DNA from 3 places in the Kribbella lupini genome. Region 2 is predicted to be linked to each of the others. Evidence: riboswitches for the same ligand, from Rfam matches in the RefSeq annotation. Region 2 holds a riboswitch; each other region holds the start of a gene.
The links. A riboswitch is a leader RNA that binds a small molecule or an ion and turns the genes downstream of it on or off. The one in region 2 is predicted to bind glycine.

Region 1 (3,266 bases), on a different contig from region 2:
CCGCACACCAAACAATCGGTCTCTTCATTGAGACGATCTTTCGCCGCCCCGACCCTGACCGGCATCCGGTGCGGACCCGGAGGGAACCCGGGAGCGGGTTGGGCGGACTTGTTAGGGTCACTGATCTGATGACCGAGACTGTTGCAGCCGTGGACGCGCCGGCTGGTTCGAAGCACGCGACCTGGTTCCGGGTGGTGGCGATCGCCGAGGCGATCTCCTGGACCGGGCTGCTGATCGGCATGCTGTTCAAGTACGTGCTGTCGGACAACGAGATCGGCGTCCAGATCTTCGGGCCGATCCACGGCGGGATCTTCGTCGCCTACGTGCTGACCGTCGTGGTCGTCCGCACGCCGCTGCGCTGGACCTGGACGACCACGCTGCTCGCGCTGGCGGCAAGCGTTCCCCCGTTGTTCACCTGGTTCTTCGAGCTGTGGGCGGCCCGCACCAACCGCCTCGGCTGATTCACCGGCCGCAGCCGCGGCAGGGTCGGCGCGTCCGGAGGTAGTAGCCGCACGTCGCCGTGAGCAGTCCCGCGCCCCAGAGCACGTAGGCCGGTACGGCGACCCAGAAGAACGCCTCGGGCAGGTCGATGTCCCCGAAGATCGGCTCGTGCCGCAGCACGGCTGCGAACATCTGGAGCAGTCCGACGCCGAAGTACGCCGTGATGCCGGCGCCGAGTCCGCCGCCGGGGAGCAGCAGCATCCAGCGCGGGAAGATCCGGCCGGCGCGGGTGACCAGTAGGAGCGGGAGCAGGAGGCCTGCGAGCAGGAAACCGGTCTCGAAGAGGATCACCGCCGAGCGTGCGTCGTACGGCGTGCTGCCGAAGCCGACGACCGCCTGAGCGGCCAGGCGGATGAGGCAGCCTGCTGCGGCGACGGCTGCTCCGGCGATGGCCCAGTGGGGTGTGGACGTCACCGGTCGACGGCTGCCGCTGCAGCGCAGGCAGGACGGGTCGAGCTGTCGTTGCCTGGCCAGAGCGGTCGCCGCGAGAAGGCCTGCGCCGGTGAGGCCGCCGACCCGGCTGAGTAGACCGAGTGGGTCGAAGGGGATGCCGAGGCCGGGCAGTACGGCGGCGACGACGTCGAGCAGCGCGAAGCCGCACACGGCGACCCAGCCGGCGGCTGCTGCCCAGGTGAGCCCTATGGTCACCCGCGACACCGGCAGCACGACCAGGACCCCGCTCAGCACGCAGAACGCGAGCGAGAGCCAGTAGGAGATCATCAGATCGCTCCCGGGCAACTCCCAGTCCGGTGCATGCCCAGTGGCGAACCAGAACCGCACCAGCCCGTACGCCGCCGCCCACCCGGCTGAGGCGAGAGGCGCCCAGCGCATCCACCGCGGCGTCGTCGCCTCACCCGGTGCGTGGTCGTGCGGATGCGTGCTCGTCGTCATGTCTTCAGCTTGTGGTGGTGGTGCTTCCGAGGGATCCCCCGTGCGGGGGAACGCTCTCCCTCTGTGGAGTGCACCGCCGGATTGACGAGGGCCGCGGGTCCGCCGTACCGTCGCGACCGTCAGCAGCACACGCCGCATGAACCCGTGCGGGAGAGACCCGGGCCCGACCCGGGCGCCGTAGGAGCAACTCTCCCCAAGAATCTCTCAGGCACCCTCACCGCACGGGCGAGGCACCTCTGGAAGGCAGCACGCCTGACAGAGCGGGGAGGCACACCGATCGGTCAACGACGACCGGAAGGAACCTCCAGATGGCGATCAGCGTTTTCGACCTGTTCAGTATCGGGATCGGCCCGTCGAGCTCCCACACCGTGGGCCCGATGCGCGCGGCCCGGACCTTCGCCGTCGGCCTCGCCGCCGACGGCCTGCTCACCCGTACGACGGCTGTCGAGTCGCAGCTGTTCGGCTCGCTCGGCGCGACCGGGCACGGGCACGGCAGCAACAAGGCGGTCATGCTCGGGCTCGAGGGCGAGGACCCCGAGACCGTCGACACCCGCGCGGTCGAGGGCCGTGTCGAGGCGATCCGCGCGGCCAAGATCCTGCGGCTGGCCGGCGAGCACGAGATCCCGTTCGACGAGAACACCCAGCTGGTGATGCACCGCCGCAAGGCGCTGCCGTACCACCCGAACGGGATGACCTTCGTCGCCCGCGACGCCGACGGCGCCGTACTGCGTGAGCGCACCTACTACTCGGTCGGCGGCGGCTTCGTCGTCGACGAGGACGCGGCGGCCGGCGACCGGATCGTGCCCGACCGGACCCCGCTGAAGTACCCGTTCCTGTCCGGCGCCGAGCTGCTCGACCGTTGCCGCGAGTCCGGCCTGCCGATCAGCGAGGTGATGCTCGCCAACGAGCTGGCCTGGCGCACCGAGCCGGAGATCCGCGAGGGCCTGCTGCACATCTGGCAGGTGATGCAGGACTGCGTGGACGAGGGCTGCGAGACCGAGGGCGTCCTGCCCGGCGGTCTGAAGGTCCCGCGGCGGGCGCACGGCCTGCACCAGAAGCTGAGCGGCGACAAGTGGTCGGTCGACCCGCTCAAGGTGATGGACTGGGTGAACCTGTTCGCGCTCGCGGTGAACGAGCAGAACGCCTCCGGCGGCCGGATCGTCACCGCGCCGACGAACGGTGCCGCGGGCATCATTCCCGCCGTCCTGCACTACTACCGCCGGTTCGTCCCGGGCGCGACCGAGGACGGCGTCGTGCGGTTCCTGCTGGCGGCCGGGGCGATCGGCGTGCTCTACAAGGAGAACGCGTCGATCTCCGGCGCCGAGGTCGGCTGCCAGGGTGAGGTCGGTTCGGCCTGCTCGATGGCCGCGGCCGGGCTGTGCGAGGTGCTCGGCGGGACACCGGAGCAGGTCGAGAACGCGGCCGAGATCGCGATGGAGCACAACCTCGGCCTGACCTGCGACCCGGTCGGCGGGCTGGTCCAGATCCCGTGCATCGAGCGGAACGCGATGGCCTCGGTGAAGGCGATCAACGCGGCCCGGATGGCGATGCACGGGGACGGGGTGCACGTGGTCACGCTGGACAAGGTGATCAAGACGATGCGCGAGACCGGCGCCGACATGAAGATCAAGTACAAGGAGACGTCACGAGGCGGCCTGGCCGTCAACGTGATCGAGTGCTGACGGGTCCTGTACGTGGGCGTTGTGGCCCAGGCCCGGCAGCGTGACGACGCGGTCGTGCAGGTCGGCGTACTCGGTGTCGGTGTTCATCGGGTCGAGCTCACCACGCGCCAGGACGACGTCCGCCTGGGCCTCGCGCAGCAGGCGGGGCAGGTTGGGCGCGCCGACGCCGAACGCCTTGTTGTCGAGGGCGAG
Region 2 (3,266 bases):
GTTGATCGATCCGGCGACGGGAGTGACCGAGCCCGGGCTGCGCGGACTGGACTTCGCGCTGCACGACCTCGCGGGACAGATCCTGGACCTGCCGGTGCACGCGCTGCTCGGCGGGCGCGGGAGCACGACGATTCCGATCTACGACGGCGCGATCTACTTCGCCGACCTCGACGACGCGGGCGGCGTGGACGCCGTACTGGCGCACTGTGCGGCCGACGACGCGGCCGGGTACCGCGCGTTCAAGCTGAAGATCGGACGCGGGAACCGCTGGATGGACCGGGCGGCCGGCGACGCGCGGGACATCGAGGTGACGCGGGCCGTGCGGGCGGCGTACCCGAAGCACCGGATTCTGGTGGACGCGAACGACGGGTACGACTGCGACGGGTTCATCGAGTACCTCGAAGCGGTCGCCGACTGCGACCTGTACTGGGTCGAGGAGCCGTTCCTGGACGACGCGGACGACCTCGCGCGGCTCAAGAAGCACCTGCAGGGCTCGCAGACGCTGATCGCCGAGGGCGAGTCCAACCCCGACCTGGAGCCGTTGTTGGAGATAGCGGCCAACGGTGACATCGACGTGCTGCTGATGGACGTGGTGTCGTTCGGCCTGACCAGCTGGCGCGAGGTGATGCCCAGGATCGCCTGCCAGGCGTCGCCACACGCCTGGGGACTCCCGCTCAAGACCCTGTACGCCGCACAGCTGGCCGCGGGTCTCGGCAACGTCCCGACCGTCGAGGGCGTGCCCGGTACGACGGACGGCGTCGACACGAGCGCCTACCGCTGGGCAGACGGCAACCTGACCGTCCCCGACCGCCCCGGCTTCGGCCTGACGCTCGCCTGAGACCCGCCTTGCGCGCCCGGGCGCAGCCCGCTTAAGGTGCGACCGACAACTGAACACGCTGTTGATCCGCGGCGGGAGAACCCTGCCGCCGTGCAGGTGCCGTAGGAGCAAATCCTCCCCGGGAATCTCTCAGGCCCCCGTACCGCCGCGGTCAGGCAACTCTGGAAAGCAGCCGGACGTCCGGCTCACCGACGGTGCAAGCGAGGCCCTGGACGACGGGCGCGCGGAAACTCTCAGGTCCCATACAGAGCGGGGAGGAACCCCGATCTCGTGGCGCGTGCCACCTGGATTCTGGAGTTCCTCATGGCGGGTTCACCCAAGTACACGGCCCTGCGCGCCGAGCACGAACGGCTCGGCGCGAGCTTCACCGACTTCGGCGGCTGGCAGATGCCGCTCAAGTACCGCTCCGAGCTGGCCGAGCACCACGCCGTACGACGCTCGGCCGGGCTCTTCGACCTGTCCCACATGGGTGAGGTCTGGGTGACCGGCCCGGACGCCGCGGCGTTCCTCGACCACGCGCTGGTCGGCAAGATCTCCGCGATGGCGGTCGGCAGGGCGAAGTACTCGCTGATCTGCGCCGAGGACGGTGGCGTGATCGACGACCTGATCACCTACCGCCGGCCGGACGCGTTCCTGGTCGTCCCGAACGCCGGGAACGCCGAGGTCGTCGTCGCCGCGCTGCACGAGCGGGCGAAGGAATTCGACGTCACCGTCGACGACGCCTCGGCACGGACCTCGCTGATCGCCGTCCAGGGCCCGAAGGCCGAGGCGATCCTGCTCCGGCTGATCCCGGCCGGGCAGCAGGAGCTCCTGACCACGCTCAAGTACTACGCGGCCGTCGAGATCACCGTGACCGACCTGGACCTGCTGGTCGCGCGGACCGGCTACACCGGCGAGGACGGCTTCGAGATCTTCGTCGCGAACGACGACGCCACCGACGTCTGGCGCGCCATCGAGGCCGCCGCCGTGGACGGCGAGCTGACGCCGTGCGGTCTGGCCGCTCGTGACTCGCTCCGGCTGGAGGCCGGGATGCCGCTGTACGGCAACGAACTCTCCCGCGACGGCGACCCGTTCGCGGCCGGTCTCGGCGGAGTCGTTGCACTGAGCAAGGAACAGTTCGTCGGCAAGGAAGCCCTTGCCCACCGCAAGACAGTCTTTGCCAATAGCAAGGAAGTGGGCTCGGCCCGCAAGCTCGTCGGCCTGACCGGCACCGGCCGGCGGTCGCCGCGCAGCCACTACCCGGTCCTCAAGGACGGCGTCGTGGTCGGTGAAATCACCTCCGGCCAGCCCAGCCCCACGCTCGGCGTACCGGTCGCTCTGGCCTACGTCGACGCCGAGCACGCCGAGCCGGGGACCGCACTGCACGTCGACCTGCGCGGCAAGCCCGAGCCGTTCGAAGTGACCGCTCTGCCCTTCTACCAGCGCCAGAAGTGAGGACCCACCATGCCAACAGTCAAGGCTGGACTGCAGTACTCCGACGAGCACGAGTGGGTCGCCCGCGAGCAGGCCGGGACGGTCGCGGTCGGGATCTCCGCGATCGCGACCGACGCCCTCGGTGACATCGTCTACGTCGAACTGCCCGAGGTCGGCAGCACCGTCACCGCGGGCGAGACCTGTGGTGAGGTGGAGTCCACCAAGTCCGTCTCCGACCTGTACTCCCCGGTGTCCGGCGAGATCACCGAGGTGAACCCCGCGGTCGCCGACGACCCCGCGGCGATCAACGAGGACCCGTACGGCGTGTGGCTGTTCAAGGTGAACGCCACCGAGGGCGGCCCGCTGCTGTCGGCCGAGGACTACGCGGCCAAGCACGGCGGTGAACTGTGAGCACCTTCCAGCAGGTCGTTGCCCCGAGCCTCGATGCGGACCTCGCCGACCTGGACCCGGAGATCGCCGCGAAGATCGCCGACGAACTGACCCGGCAGCGCGACGGCCTGGAGATGATCGCCTCGGAGAACCACACCGCGGCGGCCGTGATGCAGGCCCAGGGGTCGGTGCTGACCAACAAGTACGCCGAGGGCTACCCGGGCCGCCGGTACTACGGCGGCTGCGAGCACGTCGACGTGATCGAGCAGTTGGCGATCGACCGGGTGAAGGCCCTGTTCGGCGCGGCGTACGCGAACGTGCAGCCGCACTCCGGCGCGCAGGCGAACGCTTCCGTCATGCACGCGCTGATCCGTCCGGGCGACACGATCATGGGTCTCAACCTGGCCCACGGCGGGCACCTCACGCACGGCATGAAGATCAACTTCTCCGGCCGCCTGTACGACGTGGTGCCGTACCAGGTGCGTGCGGACGACCACCGGATCGACATGGCCGAGGTCGAACGGCTTGCGCACGAGCACCGGCCGAAGCTGATCGTGGCCGGCTGGTCGGCGTACGCGCGGCACCTGGACTTCGCGGAGTTCCGGCGGATCGCCGACGCCGTCGA
Region 3 (3,266 bases), on a different contig from region 2:
CGGCGCGACCGGGGACGCGCGCCAGGACGGTGTCGAAGAACTGCTCGTGCACGACCTCGACGCCACCGGCGCGCAGCGACGCGGCCAGGCTCTCGGCGTTCGTGTGGACGCGCTCGGCGATCGCCTTCAGGCCGTCCGGACCGTGGTACACGGCGTACATCGACGCGACGACGGCGAGCAGGACCTGCGCCGTACAGATGTTGGAGGTCGCCTTCTCGCGACGGATGTGCTGCTCGCGGGTCTGCAGGGCCAGCCGGTACGCCGGGGCGCCGTCGGCGTCGACCGAGACGCCGACGAGACGACCGGGCAACGACCGCTCGAGACCGGCGCGGACCGACATGAAGCCGGCGTGCGGGCCGCCGTAGAACAGCGGGACGCCGAAGCGCTGCGACGAGCCGATGACGATGTCGGCGCCGGCCTCACCCGGTGCCTCGAGCAACGTCAGCGCGAGCAGGTCGGAAGCGACCGCGACCAGCGTCTCGCGCTCGTGCGCGGCGGCGACCAGCGGCTTCAGGTCGCGGACGACGCCGCCGGAGCCCGGGTACTGGACCAGGAAGCCGAAGAAGTCGCCCTCCGGCAGACCGTCGGTGGTGTCGGCGACGACGACCTCGAGACCGAGGGCCTCGGCGCGGGTCTGGACGACGGCGATCGTCTGCGCGAAGCAGTCGGCGTCGACCAGGAAGCGGTTGCTCTTGGACTTTCGGTTCGACCGGTGCGCCAGCGTCATCGCCTCGGCCGCAGCGGTGCCCTCGTCGAGCAGCGACGCGTTCGCGGTCGGCAGGCCGGTCAGGTCCGACACGACGGTCTGGAAGTTCAGCAGCGCCTCGAGCCGGCCCTGGGAGATCTCCGGCTGGTACGGCGTGTAGGCGGTGTACCAGGCGGGGTTCTCGACCAGGCGGCGGACGATCACCGACGGGGTGAAGGTGCCGTAGTAGCCCTGACCGATCATCGAGGTGGCGACGTTGTTGCGGGCGGCCAGCTGGCGGAGCTCGGTCAGCGCGTCGACCTCGGAGGCCGGCTCGGGCAGCCGCAGCGGCTCGGCCGAGCGGATCGAGGCCGGTACCGCGGCGTCGACGAGCGCGTCGACGTCGGCGTACCCGAGGGTCTGCACCATCCGGGCGACCTCGTCGGCCCGCGGACCGATGTGCCGGTCGGCGAAAGTGGCCGAAAGCTGTGGGCGGATGTCTTGCTCAGTCATGGCTGGAGGCTCCGTTGCTGACAGGTCTGCCGGTGGCCTCCCCCTCTGTCACGCAGCGGACGCGCTTCAGAGTCGCCTGCGGCACCCGGTCCATGGGCCTGAGAGGTTCCGGGGAGGAATTGCCCCTTCGGCGCCCAGGCGAACCTGAGACTCTCCCGAGTGCTGTGTACGGCTCCCCCGAGGCTACCAGTTCGACCCGCCGGGTTCCGGGACCAGCCACCGTACGGCGGGCAACGACAACGCCCACCCACCCGGGACGGGTGAGTGGGCGCCGGTGCAACAGGTGGAAGAGGTCAGCCGGTCATCCGGGCGCGGCGGCGAGCGGCGAGCTCGTCGTTCGCGTGCGGGCCGGACCCCTCGTCGCCGCCGTCGGCGCGCTCGGTCGGCAGCTCGGACAGCGAACCCTCGACCTCGCGCCAGACACCGCCGAGGGCGATGCCGAAGACGCCCTGGCCGCCGGCCAGCAGGTCGATCACCTCGTCCGGCGAGGTGCACATGTAGACCGAGGCGCCGTCGCTCATCAGCGTGATCTGGGTCAGGTCGTCGATGCCGCGCTTGCTCAGGTGGGCGATCGCAGTGCGGATCTGCTGCAGCGAGATGCCGGCGTCGAGGAGACGCTTGATCACCTTGAGCAGGAGAACGTCGCGGAAGCCGTAGAGCCGCTGCGTGCCCGAGCCGGTGGCCGGGCGGACCGACGGCGACACCAGGCCGGTGCGGGCCCAGTAGTCGAGCTGACGGTAAGTGATGCCCGCGGCCGCGCAGGCCGTCGGGCCGCGGAAGCCGACATCCTCCGGCATCGGGCGCAGGTCGTCGTCGAAGAGCAGGCCCTGCACCCCCGCTGCGGCAGCCGCGTCGGCGTGTGCCTCCGACGCCGACTGCGCCGTCAGATCAGTGTCGCCGGTGCGTGTCACGCCTGAGCCTCCCTGGGTACCGACTGGAACGGACTACATCCGTGGAGTTACAACTCCTCACAACTCCTTCAAGGTAAGCCGCCGACCTGACCCGGTCAACGACAACCGCTCCGAGCCGAAAGCGTGTCGCGGCTCCGGGCCGAATCGTTACCAACCCGGCCTTGTACCAGAGACATCCAAAATCTGGCCGTAACGCACGGTCAGGACTTGTCGAAGTCCTCCGGCGAGATCTGGTCGAGGAACTCGCGGAAGCGCTCCACTTCCTCTTCCTCCTCCACCTCGTCGACCTCGTCGGTCTCGCTCTCGGGCACCGGAACGCCGGCCTCGGCCAGGATCTCCTCGGCGCAGAACACCGGCGTACCGGTCCGCAGCGCGAGCGCGATCGAGTCCGACGGACGGGCCGAGATCTCGGTCTTGTCGTCGAAGACCAGGATCGCCTCGAAGACGCCGTCGGTCAGGTTCACGATCCGGACCTGGGTCAGCGTGTGACCCAGAACACGGATCACCTCGGCGAAGATGTCGTGGGTGAGGGGACGAGGTGGTTCCATCCCCTGCTGCGCGAACGCGATCGCGCTAGCCTCGGCCGCACCGATCCAGATCGGCAGGTACCGCTCACCGCCGACCTCCCGGAGCAGCACGATCGGCTGACTCGAGGGCATCTCGACCCGGACTCCGATTACGTCGACTTCGCGCACACCCTCAGCCTACTCCGCGCGGACCACACAAGCTGGCGTGCGGGTCGGCAGGTGACCTCAGCGGCTCAAACGGGACCGAACAAGTGCCGCGTGCAACCGTACGGCGAGCGCCGCCAGTTCCTGGGTCTTGTCGTCACGGCGCGGACCGGCGACCTGCTCGATCAGCCCGACCTCGCGGTCGGCCGCCGTCCGGAACGGGCGCAGGTGGCGCGGCTCCACGCCGTACCGGCCGAACTCGGCGGCCGCCTTCGCCACCAGGATCGCGTCGCCGTCGTAGTGGTTGCCCCGAGCCACCACCAGCTGGTGACTCTCCAGCTGCTCCAGCAGCTCGGCAGTGATGCCCGCCGCGACCCGCAGCTCCTCGCGGGTCAGCTTCAGCTCGGTGCGGTCGGCACCGAAGTCCTCGGCCACCGGCAGCCCGGCGGGCTCGGCCGCGACGGGCGCGGCCGGAGGGCCGCCCGG

Region 1: it holds a riboswitch for glycine, as region 2 does, so the genes downstream of both, ABD235_RS35865 (L-serine ammonia-lyase) here and gcvT (glycine cleavage system aminomethyltransferase GcvT) in region 2, are expected to answer to the same signal.
Region 3: it holds a riboswitch for glycine, as region 2 does, so the genes downstream of both, gcvP (aminomethyl-transferring glycine dehydrogenase) here and gcvT (glycine cleavage system aminomethyltransferase GcvT) in region 2, are expected to answer to the same signal.

The regions. Positions count from the first base shown of each region.
Region 1 covers NZ_BAAANC010000004.1:590,414-593,679, reverse strand. Annotated here, with positions in the region: partial or broken gene ABD235_RS35880 (alpha/beta fold hydrolase) at 1-28, opposite strand, end outside; gene ABD235_RS35875 (DUF3817 domain-containing protein) at 129-461, shown strand; gene ABD235_RS35870 (hypothetical protein) at 463-1,392, opposite strand; glycine riboswitch at 1,530-1,622, shown strand; gene ABD235_RS35865 (L-serine ammonia-lyase) at 1,701-3,074, shown strand; gene ABD235_RS35860 (alpha/beta fold hydrolase) at 3,036-3,266, opposite strand, start outside.
Region 2 covers NZ_BAAANC010000002.1:142,714-145,979, reverse strand. Annotated here, with positions in the region: gene ABD235_RS13820 (mandelate racemase/muconate lactonizing enzyme family protein) at 1-838, shown strand, start outside; glycine riboswitch at 901-993, shown strand; glycine riboswitch at 994-1,096, shown strand; gene gcvT (glycine cleavage system aminomethyltransferase GcvT) at 1,142-2,272, shown strand; gene gcvH (glycine cleavage system protein GcvH) at 2,282-2,662, shown strand; gene glyA (serine hydroxymethyltransferase) at 2,659-3,266, shown strand, end outside.
Region 3 covers NZ_BAAANC010000001.1:1,247,537-1,250,802, reverse strand. Annotated here, with positions in the region: gene gcvP (aminomethyl-transferring glycine dehydrogenase) at 1-1,198, opposite strand, end outside; glycine riboswitch at 1,275-1,366, opposite strand; gene ABD235_RS05660 (MerR family transcriptional regulator) at 1,492-2,109, opposite strand; gene ABD235_RS05655 (bifunctional nuclease family protein) at 2,310-2,804, opposite strand; gene ftsR (transcriptional regulator FtsR) at 2,862-3,266, opposite strand, start outside.